DNA from 4 places in the Paenibacillus sp. 1A_MP2 genome. Region 2 is predicted to be linked to each of the others. Evidence: riboswitches for the same ligand, from Rfam matches in the RefSeq annotation. Region 2 holds a riboswitch; each other region holds the start of a gene.
What was found. Region 2 has a riboswitch for cyclic di-AMP ahead of ACTWJ7_RS01980 (3D domain-containing protein). Riboswitches for the same ligand answer to the same signal wherever they lie in the genome.
Positions count from the first base shown of each region.

Region 1 (5,144 bases), on a different contig from region 2:
ACTTAGCTTTACCATTTTCAGCTTGTTTATTGGGATTTTAATATTGCTAAGTATTGTACTTAACCTCATATTCACGAATTTTTTGTCATCAAAGGTACACGATGAAGCTAATGAGTTAGCAGCACATTTGTCTACTATGCTTGAGGAGCAAGGCAACAGTGCGGAACAAATGGCTGATTTTACAGGCGTCCAGATGTACATCTTGAGTTCACAAGGAAGATTCATTGAATCAAAGACTTCAGACGCCTCCATTTATCCTAACTATATCTGGGATAATCGCAAATTGTTAGAAGGGAAGAAGGTGGAAAGAGAATTCACTTTTAATAACGAACTTTACCTGCTTCATGGTATCCCCGTAACCACTAATCCAACGGTCAAAGGGATTTACGTGATTAGTTCTCTAGAAAATATGAAAGATTCGATCCAAACGATTAGAAATTTACTGTTTATCACTGGATTTGGAGCACTGTTATTGGCGTTGGGTTGCATATTTTTTCTATCCAAAAGATTATCGAATCCATTATTAAAAATTGAAAGTGCAACTCGCCAAATTGCCAAAGGAGAACTGAATCTTGAAATTCCTGTGGAAACTAAAGATGAGATTGGTTCATTGTCACAAGCCATAAACGACCTCGCTAAAGAATTAAAACAATATCGAGATAATCGTTCGGAGTTCTTTGCCAACGTCTCTCATGAATTGAAAACACCCATTACTTATATGGAAGGGTATGCAGACATATTGGCTAAAGATCTTGTGGAAAATGATGAAGAAAAGAAAAAATATCTACAAATCATTTCTGAGGAAGCACGACGTTTAAATGTAATCATAAATGATCTCTTTGAATTGTCTAAGATGGAAGAAGGTAAAATTGACTTGAAACTGATGTCTGTAGAACCCACTTCGATTATTCAAAGGTCTATAGATAAGGTTCAATTAAAAGCCCAAGAAAAAGATCTTACGATTCGAAGTAAGTTGAGTCCCGTACCCCATATTTTTGTAGACTCTAACCGACTGGAACAGATTATTTTGAATCTATTGGATAATGCCATTCGTTACACAGCCGAGGGGTATATTCAAGTTTCTTTAACTTCTGAATTAGAAGGGGTTGTAATAAGCATTTGCGATACGGGGCACGGAATTTCAACAGAAGAACTTCCCAATATATTTGAACGTTTTTACCGGGTTGAGAAATCCAGATCCCGGGCATATGGAGGAACAGGACTGGGGCTGTCCATTGTTCAAAGTCTTGTTTTACAACAAGGAGGAACAATTCATGTGGAAAGTAAAATTGGAGAGGGGACGCGATTTAAAGTGATGTTCCCGTCCATCACCTCTTCTTCATTAAAATCACACAGCTTCAAAATATAATATGTGAAACAAATGAGCTAATGATCGTTCAAATTTACGGTCAGAAACCGCATATTACTAAAGATTAATGAAATGGATGGGATGACCATATGAATAAATTGAAAGCATTAGTTATTGATGACGAATGGAACATGAGAAATCTGTTGCGAATTTATTTAACTAAAGAGGGTTTTGATATTACGGAAGCTCATAATGGAACCGAAGGACTGTCCTATCTTCAGAAAAATTCGTATCATGTCATTTTATTAGACGTTATGATGCCGGATATGGATGGATGGCATCTTTGTGAAAAAATCAGATCGTTTACTGAAACACCTATATTGATGCTTACAGCTCGAGGGGATGTGAAGGATAAGGTACATGGGTTAGGTGTCGGTGCTGATGATTATATGGTGAAACCTGTAAATTCTGATGAACTCATTGCTCGCTTGTTTGCGCTTGTTCGACGCTCTTCACAGTCTTTAAGCCTTAAAGAAATCGGTAAAAAAATCATGTATACTGACATGATTATTTATCCAGATCGAAGACAGGTTATTGTACTCGACACAAATCTGGATTTGACCCAAAAAGAACTTGATATATTGCTTATATTGGCCGAGAATCCACAAAGAGTTTTCTCTAGAGATGAAATCATTGAACGTCTCTGGGGAAGTGACTTTTTTGGAGATAACCGAGTCGTAGACACCCATGTGAAAAATATCCGGGAGAAGTTGCAGTTGGCTGGATTGGAACAGAACCCCATTCAAACGGTTTGGGGCATAGGGTATAAGTGGTTGTATAGTGTAGAGGAGCCTTGAACTTATAACTAGAATTCGGCAATACAAAAAGAACATGTGCTAAGAAGCGATCGCTCCCTAACTTCAGCAGGAGACGGTCGTTTCTTTTAGAATAAGATATACGAGAATTCCACATTAAATCCACACAATTTAACAATATAATACTCTATAGGTTACAAATATTTAACTATTTTTGCCGAATTTCGTATTGAAAACGGGGGAACCATTTGTTGGGTGAATTATTCTTGTAAGAAAAGAATATAGGGAGCCTTTAACCGAATCCTTAAGCTAACTCCGTAGGCATCTAAGGGAGGAACAAAAGTTTGAAGAAAGTCATTTTATCGGTTCTTGGAGCAGCAGTTTTATTTACCTCCACAGCAACAGGTGCATTTGCTAGTCAGGCAAAGCTAACAGAAGAAATAAAAGAAGTGGTTGGAACGCCATACCTTTATGGTGGGACAACAACATCTGGTTTTGATTGTTCCGGTTTTATCCTGTATGTTTTTAATAAGTTTAAACTAGATTTGCCGCGCACCTCTAGTATGCAAGCAGCAAAGGGATCGTTTGTAGAGAAAGAAGAATTACGCCCAGGGGATCTCGTTTTCTTCAATACGAATGGTCGCAGCATTTCACATGCGGGAATTTATGTAGGTAACAATCAATTTGCACATTCATCAAGCAGTAAGGGTGTTCGAATTAGTAGCTTATCTGAAAGTTATTATAAAACCAAATATGTAACAGCTCGTAGAGTGGTTAGCGAGCAGAACTATCTTAAAATGGTTAACGATAGTCATTAAAATGGACAAGCCCGTGGGTAATTCACGGGTTTGTCCATTTTGTTTAGCAACTTGCCTCGAACAGATAGAACCATTCTCCAGTGAACTAAACTAATAAATAAGTAAATAACTTATCTAAACTGTGATTTATGATATGGACGGTAATCTTTCACAGATTCCACATACATAAAAGCTAAACTAATCTTATATTGATTAGAGGAGAATAGCCCTATGTGTGGATTTGTAAGTTTATATAACAAATATCGTATGCCAGTAGATGCAAACATTCTGCAACATATGACCGACTCCATAGCTCATCGTGGCCCAGATGATGAAGGGATATATATCCATGATCATATCGGTCTGGGTTTTAGGAGACTAAGTATACTGGATATTGAGCACGGGGCACAGCCCATGACCAATGAGAACAAAGATATTTGGTTGGTATTCAATGGAGAGATTTATAATTATAAAGAGTTGAGGGATTGGTTGAGTCAGAAGGGGTATACATTTTATACAGATTCCGATACCGAAGTATTACTGAGGCTTTATGAGGACGTTGGAATTAAATGTGTCAACTATTTACGAGGCATGTTTGGGTTCACCATATGGGATCAAAGGAGTGATCTTTTATTTGCGGCACGGGATCATTTCGGAATCAAGCCTGTTTATTACAGTGAGACCGCCTCCGGATACATGATTGGCTCTGAAATTAAAACGTTGCTGGCTTCAGGTAGGATTGATAGGGAAGTGGATGAAAATGCTCTTTATCAGTATCTCACATTTCAATATGTACCTGAACCTCTAACGATGTTCAAAGAGATCCATAAACTGAAAGCAGGCCATTATTTGATTGTACAGAATAATGGAATGACCATCAGACCGTATTACGAAGTGAAGTTTGAGCCCCATGAAAGTAGGTCGTATTCCGATTTAGTAGAGGAAACACGATCAGTAATAACGGAATCTGTTCGTATTCATAAGAACTCAGATGTCCCTAGGGGAGCATTCTTATCGGGTGGTATTGATTCAAGCAGTTTAGTTGGTTTACTTCATCGCTTGGAGCCCACCCAAACATTCAGCGTTGGATTTGATATGCCGGGCTATAGTGAATTGGATGATGCTAGGAAGACAGCAGCCTATTTAGGGACTGAGCATCATGAAATTCGGATTAATGCCCGCGACTATATAGATATACTACCTTCTCTAATATGGCATATGGATGAGCCAGTAGCAGACCCATCAGCCGTGGGTCTCTACTTTGTATCGAAGTTGGCTAGTCAGCATGTTAAGATGGCATTTTCAGGTGAAGGTGCAGATGAATTTTTTGGTGGCTACAACATTTATCGGGAACCCTATGCTCTCCGCATGTTTCAGGGTCTTCCAGGTCCATGGAGAAGTCTTGCAGGACATCTTGGACGATTAATGCCTACCGGCATGAAAGGCAAAGGATTCTTGGAAAGAGGGAGTCTTATTCTGCAAGAACGTTACTTTGGAAATGCGAAGATTTTTATGGATCATGAAAAAAGTAAGGTATTAGCACCATGGTTATCGGAGCAGGGAGTATGTAAACCAACCCAGCAGGTGACTAAGCCACTTTATGAACAAGCGAAGTTATATGATGAAGTCACACAGATGCAGTATATTGATATTCATACGTGGCTACGTGGGAATATCCTAATGAAAGCAGACAAAATGTCGATGGCAAATTCCTTGGAACTTCGCGTTCCCTTTGTAGATACCAAAGTATTTGAATTAGCTGCTACCATCCCTACAAAGTATAAAGTTACACCCACAGCAACTAAATTATTACTCCGTGATGCTATGAAAGATGTGGTTCCACCTGATGTACAGCAACGAAAAAAATTAGGTTTTCCTGTCCCAACGAGAGTATGGTTAAAAAGTGAATGGTATTCATGGGCTAGGAATCTGATTATGACAGCAGACGTAGATCAATGGATCAATAAAACGTATGTATTGCAGCTACTTGAGATCCATAAGGAAGGGAAATTGGATGCAAGCCGTAAATTGTGGACCATTCTTGTATTTATCTTATGGCATCAAATATATATTGAAGATCGTGCGTATTCCTTTTCAGGTCCATCTTCCAATAGAATGATATTGTAATAAAAAAGTCAGTAACGTCGCCAATATAGTTCTGAAATATCGTCCCCTCGGATTAGAGTTCATTTTAATGAGTTCTCTATACCTGGGGGATTTTGG
Region 1 is NZ_JBQQCS010000005.1:192,639-197,782, reverse strand. It holds gene ACTWJ7_RS35665 (sensor histidine kinase) at 1-1,369, shown strand, start outside; gene ACTWJ7_RS35660 (response regulator transcription factor) at 1,459-2,166, shown strand; cyclic di-AMP (ydaO/yuaA leader) riboswitch at 2,330-2,463, shown strand; gene ACTWJ7_RS35655 (C40 family peptidase) at 2,469-2,942, shown strand; gene asnB (asparagine synthase (glutamine-hydrolyzing)) at 3,153-5,048, shown strand.
Region 1: another riboswitch for cyclic di-AMP. It lies ahead of ACTWJ7_RS35655 (C40 family peptidase); the one in region 2 lies ahead of ACTWJ7_RS01980 (3D domain-containing protein).

Region 2 (5,144 bases):
TGCATTTACAATTTTGTTCAATATATTTTGATCGATCAGAAAGTTCTGACCCAGGCTCTTCTTGAATGAAAATCCGTGTCTTTGAATAATTTCTTTGGTCCGTTTGGGTGTTGCAATCTCTACGGTTTCTTCCATGCCCTTCATACGCTCACAATCCTTCACGTTCAATTTGCGATAATGCTTCGGAGAACTCTTCCCGGGTAATCTGGAATACACTCAATCGCTTGTGGAACTGCTTGCCGTTGCAATAACCAATGCCCAGCAAATTGCCCATCTCCATGCGACGTGCAGCAGCCTGTGGGTGCACAATCAGTCCCGCCGCAATCAGATCCTCCCAATCGATCAGACTTGGTGCGCCTTCATATGACGTATGCACACGAGCCAGTGCATGACGAATCGCCTCCGGTGAGGCGTTCTCCACTCCGATGTCGCCTTTGCGCGTAGCATCCGCCTCCGGAATGAAGGCATGCTTGCAACCAGGTACTTTATTGGCAATGATTTTACGAATACGTTCACCCGCGTGATCCGGGTCTGTCAGTACGATGACACCACGTCTCTCTTGAGCAAGTGCAATCCGCTTTAGAATGCGCTGGTTGATGGCCGATCCACCGGTCTCAATTGTATCTGCCTGAACCGCACGGCGAATGGCTACGGTGTCATCACGGCCTTCCACCACGATCACTTCTTTTATCATGTTCCATTTCTTCCTTTCTAACGCAAAAAGAAGAGGAGTATCCTCTTCTCTGCTAAACGGCGGGGAGACTGAATTCAGACCCCTCCGACGCATATTCCGCATGAATCATTCATGCTTATATTTTATAGCATTCCCATATCAAAGTAAAACGATTTTAGTTTGCTTCCGGCTTCACCGGACCAATCACATATACCGTCTTGCCTTTCTTCCGTCCGAAGTTCAGGGCATGCTTCACACTATCATAATACACATCAATTTTGTTGCCTTTAATGGCACCACCGGTGTCTTCCGCACGACGGAAGCCAAGGCCCTCGATATACACCCACCAGCCAATCGGAATGATTTTGGGATCAACCGCAATGGTACGTCCCTCGGTTACCCGAGTGCCTGATGCTGTTTTTGTGCCGATACCGGGCTCTTCAGAAGAGTATGCCGTCATGGATACATTTTTCAATACTTTTGAATATTTAAAAGAATTGCCTGAGACGGTAATTACTTTGCTGCCCGAGGCAGCGGTTTTCTTCGAGTTCGTGGTTGTTGCTGTTTTGGTTGTAGAAGTCTGCGCCGATACCGTCTGAATCACTGGCTCTTTCACAACAGGTTTTGCTTTGGTGCCAACGGCGATAACTTTATCGACGCGATTCGTTGCGATCGATTTACCCACCATTTTTTTGGAGACCAATTCTCCATCCTGGAACACTTTTTCAATATGCTGTACAAGTGTGCCTTCTTTACCGCTCACAACGACACGATTGTCGCCTTTGTATAAGCTAGGGTCAGCCGTTTTGATCACTTTATAAGCGATCGGCTTTTCCACTTCCACCGTACGCTTGGTTACGCGCACTACCCGAATTTTCATATCCGCTTCAACAGTGGTTCCCAGCGCAGGATACACTTTGTCTTCACTTGCAATCTGAATACCTGATTTTTTAATCGCATCTTTTACCGATGAATCGGTTGTATACAGAGTCTTGGTGTCTCCGTCTGCCGTAATCTTAACTGGAACTGCCCGCTCAATAACGATGCGGTCTCCATCTGTGATCGCCCCGTTCAAGGGCATGGATACCTGATCGTGAGGGCTGACTGTGATTGACTGCTCCTCCAGCATTTCCTGAAGCATTCCTGTACGAGTCTCTACCGCTTGAGCTTTGCCATCAATAACCAGTGAAATTTGTTTCCCGGCCTGACCGTAAACGACTAACAAGATCATGATTGTAAGCGCAATTGAGAAAATCGCGATCAATGCCATTTGACGCAAGTTCTCATGCTTCCACCGCAACGCGAAAGACTTACTGGATGATCGTGACTCATGGGTCTCTTCTGGTTGGAATGTGCCCACTTCTCCGTCCTCCTTCATAGCCTCGCCGTCTAAAGTAATGCATGATGTCTTTGACGCGACTATACCAAATTTTCTACAGAACACAGATCGGACCAACATAATCGGTTCTGCACCATGAATCACTCTTCGCAACATGATGTCATCCTCCTGAATACTTACCGTATGATGACAGTATTTCTTTTATTCAAAAACAAAAAAGCCAAAGAAAGAGTTTAAGAGGAACTCTTTCGTGGCTTCCGAATGATTCTGAATATCGGAAATTCATGCACGAGGTTGCCTCTCTTTTCCGCTTGCGAGGTTAGCTGTCGGGTTCGGGCGAAAGAGAGCCGCCCTATCTCCGGTCACCCGCTCATGGCGGACGCCCTTGAATTCACCCCGAGACCCAAAGAAGAAATCAAATACGGCTTCGCAGATTTATACGCTGCTTTTGGGTCAGCGCATGTTGCGCATCGGCTGAAATCACCGATGTTTAAGCCCTATTGGTTCCCCCGCTCTCCGTTAACGGAGACTCAGCGAGACTGATTCATGAAAGTAATGTTGTTTCATCGGAAAGTGTCCCTTTGTTCATCCCCCGAACATCTGTCCAATTTTCCGCACAACAATTCACTGAAAAGATGATATCCTGTTTCTATGCATGTTGTAAAGCGTTGTTCAAGTACGTTTTTCTAAATATTTGGTTAAAATATTGTAATATTCTTGATTTATTTGGATCAAAAAGCAAATTAACTCCGCCTAACTCACTTTTTCACCCGTTTTGCTCGATATTTTAACGAATCCCAAATCGTTCCATGGCATTTCTGGTCGTTATTGCTGCAATTTCCTCTACCGAAATGCCTTTAATTTCCGCAGCTGCTTCTGCAACCAGACGTACATGCGCTGTCTCATTTCGTTTTCCACGATAAGGGTGAGGTGTCAAATAAGGAGCATCGGTTTCGATGAAAAATCGGTCCATAGGAACCTTCTCAAGTACCTCTTTCGGCTGCTTCGCATTTTTGAACGTGATTGGCCCTCCGAAGGAAAGATGGAAGCCCAAATCCAGGCACATTTTTGCCGTTTCCCAGCTGCCAGAGAACGAATGCATGACACCGCCTACTTCTCCAGCCTTTTCTTCACGCAGAATCTTTACAATATCCTCATGCGCATCCCGGTTGTGAATGACAATCGGCATATTCAACTCACGAGCCAGTCCAATCTGTTGTCGTAATACGCGATGTTGAACCTCTTTTGGTGAAGTGTCCCAATAATAGTCTAGACCAATTTCACCAATGGCTACCACTTTTTCATGCTTGCATAAAGATGCAATCCATTCCAGATCACCCTCCTGCATCGTGATCGCATCTACAGGGTGCCAACCTACTGCAGCATATATAAAATCATAGGTTTCAGCCAGCTTCATCGTGGTTGGAATGGTCTCCCGGTTAAAGCCTACGTTAATCATGCGGCCAACGCCTGCATCCACAGCACGCTGAATCATTTCCTCGCGGTCCTCGTCGAATTGTGGAGCATCCAGGTGGGTATGTGTGTCGAACAACATCATTTTGTATTTCTCCCTTCGTGTCGAATCAACGACAATCTCTTCTTATCCACTCTGCAGATCTTAACCAGAAATAAATATTACTAATTAGATCGTGCTTTTATCTATATTTCATTTCATTCGTTCGTTGAGCACAACATGTAGAGCGAACGAGTTCTTTCATATCTATATGTTGCTTAATTTTAGCCGACTGAGTTGTATTCTAATTGCTCTGATTACAAAATTATGTCGATCTACATGTACTCTCCATTAAAGCAGATTACTGTATCATGAAAATAGCTCTTTTAGAAAGCCTTTTGCATCATGACTCATCAACAGCATTGCACACCATTTAATGTGAGAAATAGGGGCGTATATGGGACGGTAATTCATGAACAATCGCATCCACCTTATTTTGCGGATAATACAAGTGATGTTTTCCCCGATGAAGACCACTGATTGAACGGACGATGTCGGACATCTCTGACAACTCATGTAACTTGTCTTGCCGATCAAGCAGCAGAATCTGCTTGTCCGTCGATTCATCCGGACGAAACACATCATACGGATTATCCGATGGAAAATCAATTTCCAGATCATACTCGGGATTGAGACCTGCTACAGTGAAGGCTTCCCGAATCTCTTCAATCATGTTTACGTCGATCTGTTCAATCTCTACATACTTATATAATTTGCGGTCTATAAAACGTTCGCATAACTCACTTAGAACAGCATCGTCCTCTTTGCGCCACTGCATAAATGCCGTCTGTATCAAAGCTTCGTCCAGTTGTAAATATTCGACCACCGATATATCTCCATCGAATAACTGGGGCAGTGGATCGATCATGAAGCGGAATTGGAAACCTTGCTGTATGAGACTTTTCGCCCGCTTAAATATTTGCCGCAGTATAATTTCCGAACTTCGGGTAACCGGATGAAAGTAAATTTGCCAGTACATCTGGTACCTGGACATCAAGTAATCCTCCACGGCGTGCATGCCCGACTCCTTAACCACGATTCGTCCGTGATATGGACGCAGCATACGCAGGATACGGTCAAGGTCGATCGTCCCATAATTTACACCTGTGAAGTAGGCATCCCGCAGCAAATAATCCATGCGGTCCGCATCCAGTGGACTGGTGACCAAATTAACAACAATGGGCTTTTCATACGTTTTTTGAATAACTGAAGCCACTTTCTCGGGAAAATCGGGAGCATACCGTCTTAAGATCGCCCCTACTTCGGTATCACCAGTAATGATCCGACAAGTCCAATCCTCATGATTCATATCGAAAGCTTCTTCTATAGAGTGAGAGAATGGCCCATGCCCAAGATCATGGAGCAATGCTGCGCAAAGGGCTACCGTTTTTTCCTCCTTTGGCCAATCTGAATAGTGACTTCTTTCGAACTGGGAAATAATCTTACGCGTAATTTCGTAGACACCCAGGGAATGTGAGAAGCGACTGTGCTCTGCACCGTGGAAAGTTAGAAATGATGTTCCTAATTGACGGATTCGGCGTAAACGTTGAAACTCGGGCGTGTTGATCAACTGCCATATAATCGGATCTTGCACATGGATATAATTATGTACCGGATCT
Region 2 is NZ_JBQQCS010000001.1:353,783-358,926, forward strand. It holds gene rsmA (16S rRNA (adenine(1518)-N(6)/adenine(1519)-N(6))-dimethyltransferase RsmA) at 1-144, opposite strand, end outside; gene rnmV (ribonuclease M5) at 149-694, opposite strand; gene ACTWJ7_RS01980 (3D domain-containing protein) at 849-2,033, opposite strand; cyclic di-AMP (ydaO/yuaA leader) riboswitch at 2,306-2,558, opposite strand; gene ACTWJ7_RS01985 (TatD family hydrolase) at 2,800-3,570, opposite strand; gene ACTWJ7_RS01990 (HD domain-containing protein) at 3,899-5,144, opposite strand, start outside.

Region 3 (5,144 bases), 5.3 Mb from region 2:
AAAGAATGGGTGAACCCTCCGACCTGGATAGAGGAATCAAGCAGTTTGACGTAATCGAGCAGCTTATTCCCACGGTTCACAATCTTTCGCCTCCTACGTTCGTTAAATGTAATGTAAAATAACATTTATACTCTGTTTTAGTTCGTTTTAAGTTCGTAAATCCGAATTATATGATATATATGTTCACATAAATATCCGCTTTTTGTCAATAGTTTCTGGGTTTTAAATTTAAAAATCTTTATTATGTTAATTTATATTACAATTTAAGTTATCTTGTTTAAGGTGAATGGAGTAATTGTTCCTTATAAAGGAAGTAGAGTGATCCGCCTGCTCGGATATAAAAACGGGATCAATTTTAATCATATGTGCTTTTTAGGAGAAAATGACGAGATTATACGATTTTTGGAAGGGAAAGCGCAGTTAAAATGATAATATTAAAAATGCTTTACATTTAAACTTGAAGCGGGTATAATCAATTCTGTTGCCGATTATTTACGACATGCGGTCGTGGTGGAATGGCAGACACGCTATCTTGAGGGGGTAGTGGGTGTATACCCGTGGAGGTTCGAGTCCTCTCGACCGCATCATAAGAACGATTAAGAAGAAGCTTCCCATACGGGGAGCTTCTTTTTATGTTTTTTTACAGTAAAGATGAGTCCAGACAAAAAAAGGTCACCCGTTTCCCTGAATGCATGCTCATTCTGTCTGCAGGGTTCGGATGGCCTTGAATTGTTATTTAAGCAATTCTTTGATGTCTGCTTCAATTTTATCAGGTGTTGTTTTGGGAGCATACCGTTTCAAAACACGTCCGTTCTGATCCACAAGGAATTTGGTGAAGTTCCATTTGATGGCTTTGGAGCCGAGTACGCCAGGTGCTTCTTTGGTTAGATGCTGGAATAGAGGATGAGCGCTTGAACCATTCACATCGATCTTCTCAAACATGGGGAAGCTGACACCATAGTTCATCTGGCAGAACTCGGCAATATCATCAGAAGAGCCTTTTTCCTGTGCAAACTGGTTGCTTGGAAAACCAAGAACTTCAAATGGGGAATCTTTGAACTTATCCTGGAGTTCTTGCAGACCTTTGAATTGAGGTGTAAGGCCGCATTGGCTTGCTGTATTCACGATAAGCAGTACTTTGTCACGATAGTTGGACATCTCAACTTCCTGACCGCGAAGGGTGTTTACTTTGTAGTCGTAGACTGACATGAAAATCGCCTCCATTTCATATTCTTCTATCATTTATTATATTGATTGCAATTAAATATTGCAAAATTAATATTGTTTTTTTAACGCTATTTGGACCTCTCGTGTATGAACTGTGAATGTTTTGCTACCTGAATTTCGCTAAAGAGAGAATTAGAGAGCTTTGAAGAGATGGGTGGAGAATGGATGTGTTGTAAGCGCTATTATTGATGTGAAATGGCAAAAATCCGTCGATTCGGTGATCTGCGCAGACTTTACACCGATATGGCACGGGTGTATGATTCATATCGTAATTCCAATTTCAATTAAATTTTACATGAAAAACGAAACAAACGATAATATCGCTCTGATTAAGGAACATAATGGAACGATGTTTTAATCGCTGAGTTTCCATTCATTCATGGGTGGGAAACGGGGAACCAACAGGATGAACTGTCCAGGACAGTAGGCATCCATGGGGTGAATTTTCCGGTGACAGCCGGAAATAGGGCGACTCTCGCGCCCGAATCCGTCAGCTAACCTCGTAAGCGTTAAAGGGAGAGGCAACAAGCCGTACGCTGGTTCATAGTGTCTTTTTGCTATGGATTATTGAAGAAGCGTCCGGGAGGCCTTGGTCCCCCACGCTTCTTTTTTGTTGTCTTTTCACGCCAAGGGAGGAACGAATGATGGATAAAGAGATGATCTTAGTGACTGCTCCAAATGAAGCAGGACGTAAATTTATCAAATTGCTGATGTACAAAAAAATGCCGTTTGCCGTTCTGACCAACAGTGCAGGGGAAGAGCGCAGGCTCCGGAGAATTGGTGTGGAGCATGTCATTCGCATGAACACGGCTGCAGCTCAGAAATGGTTTTTGCCGCAAGGCAGTGTAGGCAATGTTTTTATTTTTGAAAATAGCCTAAACCTGACCTGCCGATATTTGCAGATCTGCCGCTCCTGGACATCCAAGTCCCTGTGTGTCATTACAGAACAAAGCCACCCCAAAGGGATCTATCGGGGAATGGGAGCAGACCGTATCGTATATTCCTTGAATGGGGAAGTTGGGTTTCTGCTTAATGGTTAGTGGTACTATTCCTGTGATTGATCCAGTGTCAGCTGCCTGTTATAATTGAAATCATAAATATACGGAATATTGAGGAGACTCATGCATGATGGTGGGTCTTCTTTTTTATGGTTTGGGAAATGGGGAAATGAATTTCCTGTGGCTAACGAGGAGGAATAGGCGTGCCGGATGTACGTGGAATACAATGGTTGTTCTTTGATGTGGGGGATACGCTTGTGGACGAGTGGGAGCCGGTGGATGATATTATTGGTCAGTTCGTTCGAGAAGCTTGTGCGCTTGGTTATCAGGTGGAGATGCAGACAGTACGAGAACTATTTGCCGCCTCCTACCGAAATTACGAGCAATGGCCGATGAAACTGGCTATTCGTACCCTGATCAGCGATGAGCGGCACCGGGAACAGATACAGGAGAAGCTGAAGTTCCGCAAAGAGCTTGAACGCCCCTTCGCGTCAGCCGACGCTGTTCTCCAGACGTTGTCGCAACACTATAAGATTGGCATCATTGCCAATCAGAGCCCGGGGACGGAAAATCGGCTGGATAGCTATGGTTTGCGTAAGTACGTGGATGTGCTGGCCTGTTCCGCTGAAGAAGGAGTGTCCAAGCCTGATCCTGAATTGTATGCTGTAGCTCTGAAACAAGCGGGATGTAAACCGGAGGAAGCGGTCATGATCGGCGACCGGATTGATAATGATATTATTCCGGCTAAGAAGCTGGGTATGCACACGATCCGAATTTTGCAGGGGTATGGCAGGTTCCAGCCGGAGCTAGCAGATGCAGACCGTCCAGACTGGACGGTTGAATCACTGGATGAACTACTTCCCTTGTTGATGGTAACTCAAAATTGATAAATAAACTAAAAGCGGTATTTAGAGCTGATCTCTAATCGGTATGGATCAGGTTGGATTAGGCTGCTGCTAAAAAATATAAAAGGCTGATCATCTCAAGGGATACGTTACTTGAGTTGATCAGCCTTTTTGAGTTAGACAAAATACGGATTAGTTTTCTTTAACCTAGAACAACCGAATGGTCTGGATGATCAGATACACATTCAGGATAACGATAACTCCGGCAATGATCCAGGAGATGATTTTGAGCCACAGCTTGTTAGCAAAATCCCCCATGCTTTTTTTGTCACTCGTAAACATGATCAGTGGAATAACGGCAAAGGGGAGCTGCAGCGACAACAGAACCTGGCTCAGAATCAGCAGTTCTTCTGTTCCGTGCTCTCCGGCAATAGCTGTTACGATAACGGCCGGGATGATTGCAATCAGACGTGTTACCAGCCGACGAAGCCACGCCGGAATACGAATGTTCAGGAAGCCTTCCATTACAATCTGACCGGACAGTGTGCCGGTGAGTGTTGAGTTCTGGCCTGAAGCCAGCAGGGCTACACCGAACAGGATGCTGGCGATGGTGGTTCCCAGCAAAGGTGTCAGCAGATGGTAAGCATCCGTAATTTCCGCAACCTGGGTCATGCCTGCACTATGGAACACGGCAGCAGACACAATCAGGATGGCTGCATTGATGAACAGGGCCAGTGTTAAAGCGATTGTTGAATCCATGGTGGTATACAGAATCGCTTCTTTTTTACCCTTAGTTGTCTTTTCAATCTGACGGGTCTGTACGATAGAAGAATGCAGATACAGATTATGGGGCATCACGGTTGCGCCAATAATGCCGATGGCGATGTAGAGCATGGCTGGATTTTGCAAAATTTCGGCACTGGGTACAAAGCCGTGCATGACGCCGCCCATATCCGGTTTGGCGAGAAAAAGGTCAATCCCGAAGCAGAGGGCGATGGTAGCCATCAGCACAATAACGAGCGATTCCAATGCGCGGAAGCCTTTATTTTGCAGCAAAAGAATGACCAGTACATCGACAGCGGTAATAATGACGCCATATAACATGGGAATGTTGAACAACAGTTTGAGCGCGATGGCTGAACCAATAACCTCGGCAAGGTCGGTGGCTGCAATTGCAAGCTCACACAATATCCATAACACCATCACGACAGGCATGCTGAATCGTTCGCGGCAGGCTTGCGCCAAATCCCGTCCTGTGACAATCCCGAGCTTACCAGCGAGAGACTGTAACACAACAGCCATCAGGTTTGAAATCAGAATAACGGACAATAGGGTGTAGCCGAATTGTGAACCACCTGCAATATCAGTTGCCCAGTTCCCGGGATCCATATATCCAACGGCAACCAGGTAACCCGGTCCAACAAAAGCTAGGAACTTTTTCCACCAAGCAGCGTTCTGAGGCACCTTCATGGAGCTATGGGCTTCCCCGAGAGAGGGGGCCATACCCGCAGCCAATGGTTCATTGGAAGGAGCGTTGAACGGATTTTTTTTACTCATAATATAATCACCCGACTTTGAAGTATTGATATTCTATATGAAGAGGAACGATGTCATTCCTTTGATTAAATTTGAACATTGAAATCAAAATGAAATCAAAATCAAAAAACGTAATTAAACTACTTTCGATATGTCTAAACGTTTATGTTGATACTTACATTGTACTCCTTCAATTATTTTTGTCTAGTGCAACTTTTGTGTAGAAGGACAAGATTTACCGGAGAAGGAGTTGTGCCTTAGTATATTACCCAACCCTTAATAAATAACCAATGTGCATCTCACGTGCATGAAAATAATAAAGATGTAAAAGCTGAATAAGGAACAACATGCGTTTCAAAATAAGCCAGAAGTTTAAATTGAATAGTAGGCATTAAAAAATTTGAAGGTGAAGGAGAGATTTTTAATGGAAGCTTTATATACAGCAACAGCGACAGTTAAAGGTGGACGTACAGGTTCGGTGGCTTCTTCGGATGGTGTGCTCAAGCATGATCTGAAAATGCCAAAAGAGCTTGGAGGC
Region 3 is NZ_JBQQCS010000001.1:5,664,026-5,669,169, reverse strand. It holds gene ACTWJ7_RS27900 (urease accessory protein UreF) at 1-80, opposite strand, end outside; tRNA gene ACTWJ7_RS27895 (tRNA-Leu) at 502-584, shown strand; gene ACTWJ7_RS27890 (glutathione peroxidase) at 733-1,209, opposite strand; cyclic di-AMP (ydaO/yuaA leader) riboswitch at 1,577-1,751, shown strand; gene ACTWJ7_RS27885 (hypothetical protein) at 1,869-2,267, shown strand; gene ACTWJ7_RS27880 (HAD family hydrolase) at 2,429-3,112, shown strand; gene ACTWJ7_RS27875 (Nramp family divalent metal transporter) at 3,278-4,573, opposite strand; gene ACTWJ7_RS27870 (organic hydroperoxide resistance protein) at 5,031-5,144, shown strand, end outside.
Region 3: another riboswitch for cyclic di-AMP. It lies ahead of ACTWJ7_RS27885 (hypothetical protein); the one in region 2 lies ahead of ACTWJ7_RS01980 (3D domain-containing protein).

Region 4 (5,144 bases), 3.0 Mb from region 2:
CGTCCAGACCAGCATTGCCAAAATGTTCAAATCCATTACCATAGCCCCCACATATCAACATGAACCGCAATTAAAAGCGAAGGAGAAACGCTGGTCTCTCCTCCGCTGGTGCCCTGCTTACATACAAGGTTTAGTTCTTATTTTCGTATTGCTTCATCAACGCTGCCAGTTCATCCTCAACAGCCTGATCCTTGCCCAGCTTCTCAAACTCATCATCCAGCGATTTTCCTTTGGACGACATTTCATTGCTGGCTTCAGCCTGAGCTTCCATCTGCATCATTTTTTCTTCCATACGCTTCATGCCGGCACTAGCAGTATCTGAACCAAATCCGTTCAGTGCCTTGTTGATTTCGGTTTGAGCTTTTGCTGCATTGTAGCGCGCAACCAATGTTTCGCGTTTATTTTTCATTTGCGTCAATTGTTTGCGCATTTCGTCCAGCTTGCCACGAAGGTTATCGGCAGACGCTTTATTTTGATCATAGCTTGTTTTGTATTCAGCCATCTTCTCTTCAGCGACTTTTTTCTCTTCCAGTGCCCGACGGGCCAGATCCATATTCTGTGCACGCGCAGCTGTATGTGCTTGCTCTTCACGTTTCTTCACGAGAGCTTCCTGTTCTTCGAACAGTTGCTTAAATTTCTTCTCAATAGCAATCTGTGCGGCAACAGCTTTCTCCGCATCTTCCAGATCTTCCTGCATATCCCGGATATATTGATCTGTCATCTTGATTGGATCTTCTGCCTTGTCAATAATGGAATTAATGTTAGACATCGTTAAATCGCGCAATCGTTTGAAAATGGACATTATGGTATTCCTCCTAGTCGATAGTTCATCCTTGTATATAATCATACATACGTGGCAATGTTCTACTCGTTTCAATTTTAACAAAAAAAATCTTAAAAAACGATTTTAGCTACTTAGCCTACCTGGAGCTATTGGATCAGTGGACCGGTTTGGCTCAACAGCTCTTCATCCAGCAGCTTCTCTGCAGTCTGCACAATCTCATCAATCTGCATTCGCGTAATAGCATCAAAGTGAATGCCCATAATCACAGTCACGGTTACCTTTAAATGCAGAGAAGCTCTACGTGCAAGTCTCTCGCACAGCTCTTGTTCTTTATGCCCAGGGATATGCACCGTAGCCCCGTTCACCCGTTCCCGGTCCGGATAAAATGTTGCTACCGCCCCAATATGTGATCTTCCTCCAGTTACCATAAACACTTTGTCTTCCCCTGCCTCAATCACCTGTAAACGAACGGAATTTAAATCGTATGTATTCATCCTGCTCCACCTGTCCTTTTCTATATGTAATATATATGGTGGAATTATGGCTACAATTTAATGAATCAACAATGAAACATCTCACATCATGCATAAATACGGATCCCCCCGGGCATACCAAAGAGAACGCAATTTGGGAAAAGGAGGCACTAACATGCGCATACGCCTCATAATGATATCCATCATGTTCATTCTTCTGGGAGGAAGTTACGCCCCTGCTCAGATATGGGCATCTACAAGCCCGCAAACCGAACCTGCTTCGAAGTCTGATTCTTCCGAAGAGGAACAGCTGACACTGGGACAGCTCAGACAGAAATATGCGGATACGTTCAAAACCAACGGCCCTTCAACAAAAAAGGTCGCACTGACTTTTGATGATGTACCTGATCCGCGGTTCACCCCTCAAGTGCTGGATATTTTAAAAAAATACAAGGTACGGGCTACCTTCTTCATCGTGGGACATCGCGCTGAGAAACATCCGGATTTGGTGAAACGCATGGTGAAGGAAGGGCATATTGTTGGCAATCACAGCTACAATCACCCCCAGTTCAGTAAGCTATCCATGAATGCATTTCGCAAACAAATCTTACATACCGGGGATATTATTCGCAATCTGGTAGGTTACACACCCAAAATGATTCGTCCACCCTATGGCGACATTAACGAGCAGCAGCTGCAATGGGCGGCCAAACAACATTACAGCATTGTGAACTGGAACGTCGATTCCCTGGACTGGAAGGGTCTCTCCAAAGAGGAAGTCAAACAAAACATCCTGTCTGCCGTCAAACCTGGTTCCATTGTTCTGCAGCATGCAGGAGGCGGGGTCGGATCGATATTAAATGGTACTATTGAGGCGTTGCCTGAAGTCATCGAGGAGCTGCGAAACCGCGGGTATGAGCTCGTAACTTTGGATGAACTGTTGGAACTGCCCAAGGGCAAGTAGGATCAAGATTCGCTGCGCAGCGCGTTCAGCAGCAGCGCCAGCAGCTTGGGTTGCTACAGAAATCGGATATGCAAAAGGGTGTCCTTCAATCACAATATTGTGATTGAAGGACACCCTTTACGGTTTGATGTAGGTTCAGTTGTAGTCTCACATGTTCATGTGCAGCTACTCTTTTGATTTTATTTCAAAATGTAAAGTTCAACATCCTGAATACCAAATGTGTTCACGGATTGCTTGCTGCCAGGAATAAAGATATCAATTTTATGGCCTTTGATGGCACCACCCACATCACGGGCTGTAGCAACAAATGCCTGTTTAGGTAGTCCTGGATGTGTATGACCCGTTACCAGTACTTTTGTACCCAGTGGAATGATACTAGGGTCTACTGCGATCGTGCCAAGTTCGAGCGGATTACCGAAGTAATCTACTGCACCCCATCCTCCATTTTCGGAAGCATCCGCGGAGTATGCTGTTGCTTTTACGTCGACAGTTTTGCTGTAATCAAACGTTTTCCCCCAGGCCTGTACCACCTTGCTATCCGAATTTACGTCAAGACTTGCGGCAGTCACCGTTTTGGCCTCTGTTTTTGCTGCTGCAGCAGAAGCTGTGTTCGTTGTGTTACCAGGGATCGTAATTTTCAATCCCCCATAAATGTTGTAGGCTGAAATGTCATTGTTAGCTTTAATAAGTGCGTTAAGTCCAACTCCATATTGTTTGGATAAGGTGTAGAAGGTATCCCCCTCTTTGGCCACATGAACTGAATCAGCATGAGCCGGAACGGCTTGAATGAGCATTGCTGCTGTCAGCAAAGCTGTTGCTGTTTTGGCTATACGTTTCTTGTTAATCATGGTCTTCCTCCCTCATTATGCCTGCGAAGTTAGTTGTCGGATTCGGATGGAGGAAACCACCCTATAGGTTCAATTACATGAATAATTTATGTAGCCCTAATTCACCCCAAGCCGTGTGCAAATGATTCTTCCCCAAGCACACTCTGCATCGTTACATCCCCCACACTCCCACCTCCGGAAGTTTCGGCAGGAACAAATATATCACAATTTTGTAACCAAGAGTCGTAGTAAATGTTACCATCTGGCTAATTCACTTCAACTTTTATGCTGAATTCAAGCGACTTTTTTCAATAAATTGTCTATTTGGACTTAAATCATTGATGACAGAAACGTTACTTTTTATGTAAATCTGTTCGTATCCTCACATAACAAAACATCCCTGCCGACTGGGCGTCGACAGGGATGCATGAATCGGATGAACTCTCATCCGCAGAACGAATTTTTGTTTCCACCTTGACCATCATCCTTTAGGATTTGGTTGTATTAAAGCACTTTAGCGAGGAAGTCACGTGTACGTGCATGTTTGGGTTGACCAAACACTTCATCCGGCGTTCCTTCTTCTACAATAACCCCGCCATCCATAAACAGAATGCGGTCACCTACTTCACGGGCAAAGCCCATTTCATGAGTCACGATGACCATGGTCATGCCGCCTACTGCAAGGCGTTTCATGACATCCAACACTTCACCGACCATTTCAGGGTCCAGTGCAGAGGTAGGTTCATCAAACAGCATAACATGCGGCTGCATCGCAAGTGCCCTTGCAATAGCTATCCGTTGTTTCTGTCCACCGGACAGCTGGTTTGGATAGGCATCTTTTTTGTCGGACAAGCCAACCGTTTTGAGCAAATCTTCACAGATTTGTTCCGCTTCTTGTGCAGACTGTTTTTTCACTTTAATGGGAGCAATCGTAATGTTCTGCTGCACCGTTTTATGTGGAAACAGATTGAAATGCTGGAATACCATCCCCATTTTTTCACGAGTCGCATTAATGTTATGTTTGGGACCCGTGATCGATACTCCCTCAAAATCAATCTCCCCAGAAGTAGGCTGCTCCAGTAGATTCAGACAACGTAAGAAGGTACTTTTCCCAGATCCGGACGGACCGATGACCACGACAACCTCACCTTTGCCTATTGTTACGTTGATGCCCTTAAGCACATCGTTGCTTCCATATGATTTGTGTAATTGTCTAACGTCTATCACTTGCACTCAACTTCCTTTCCAGTCGACCCATCAGCTTGGACAAAATGAACGTCAGCACAAAGTAAATGGCTGCTGCAATCAGGAATGGGTTCATTCCTTGGTACGTAATGTTTTTGACCACACTTGCCTGGTACATAATGTCCACCATACCGATAACCGAGATAATGGAGGATTCCTTGATAATTGTCACGAACTCATTACCGATCGCCGGCAACACCGCTTTGAACGCTTGTGGAAGGATGATGTAGCGCATTGCGGCGCCTCTTCCCATCCCCAGGGAACGGGCTGCTTCCAGCTGGCCGCGATCCACACCCTGTATACCTGCACGGAAAATCTCGGCAAGATAGGCACCACTATTAATGGAAAGGGTAATAATACCCGCCTGAAGCGGCGTAAAATTAATACCAAGTGTCAACGCAAGTCCATAGTAGATAATCATCAATTGAACCAGCATTGGTGTACCACGAATAACCTCAACATAAGCTGTTCCGAGCCAGCGCAGAATTGCGACGTCATGCAGACGGAACAGACAGATGATCAAACCAATAATGACCCCGAATATTACACCGAGAGCAGACAGTAAGAGCGTATAGCCCACACCTGTCGCATAGAAGCTTTTGTACTGCCAGAACACTTCAAAAATGTTTTGGCTTTTATTAACCTTGTCTGCCATCAACTGGCTTGCTTCTGTAACCATCTGATCGATTTTATTTTCGTTTTTCAGACGTTCGAGCGTTCCGTTGACTGCATTCAGTAATTCCGTATTGCCCTTGCGAATCCCGATCGCCGCTTCGACCTGCTCTTCATCCGGGATCGCAGCAGATAGTCCGATAACATCATCCAGATAGCCGGCAGCTACTGTATCTTCG
Region 4 is NZ_JBQQCS010000001.1:3,354,287-3,359,430, reverse strand. It holds gene ACTWJ7_RS16435 (DUF350 domain-containing protein) at 1-36, opposite strand, end outside; gene ACTWJ7_RS16430 (PspA/IM30 family protein) at 131-802, opposite strand; gene ACTWJ7_RS16425 (prenylated flavin chaperone LpdD) at 931-1,278, opposite strand; gene ACTWJ7_RS16420 (polysaccharide deacetylase family protein) at 1,433-2,221, shown strand; gene ACTWJ7_RS16415 (3D domain-containing protein) at 2,401-3,069, opposite strand; cyclic di-AMP (ydaO/yuaA leader) riboswitch at 3,072-3,268, opposite strand; gene ACTWJ7_RS16410 (amino acid ABC transporter ATP-binding protein) at 3,553-4,275, opposite strand; gene ACTWJ7_RS16405 (ABC transporter substrate-binding protein/permease) at 4,262-5,144, opposite strand, start outside.
Region 4: another riboswitch for cyclic di-AMP. It lies ahead of ACTWJ7_RS16415 (3D domain-containing protein); the one in region 2 lies ahead of ACTWJ7_RS01980 (3D domain-containing protein).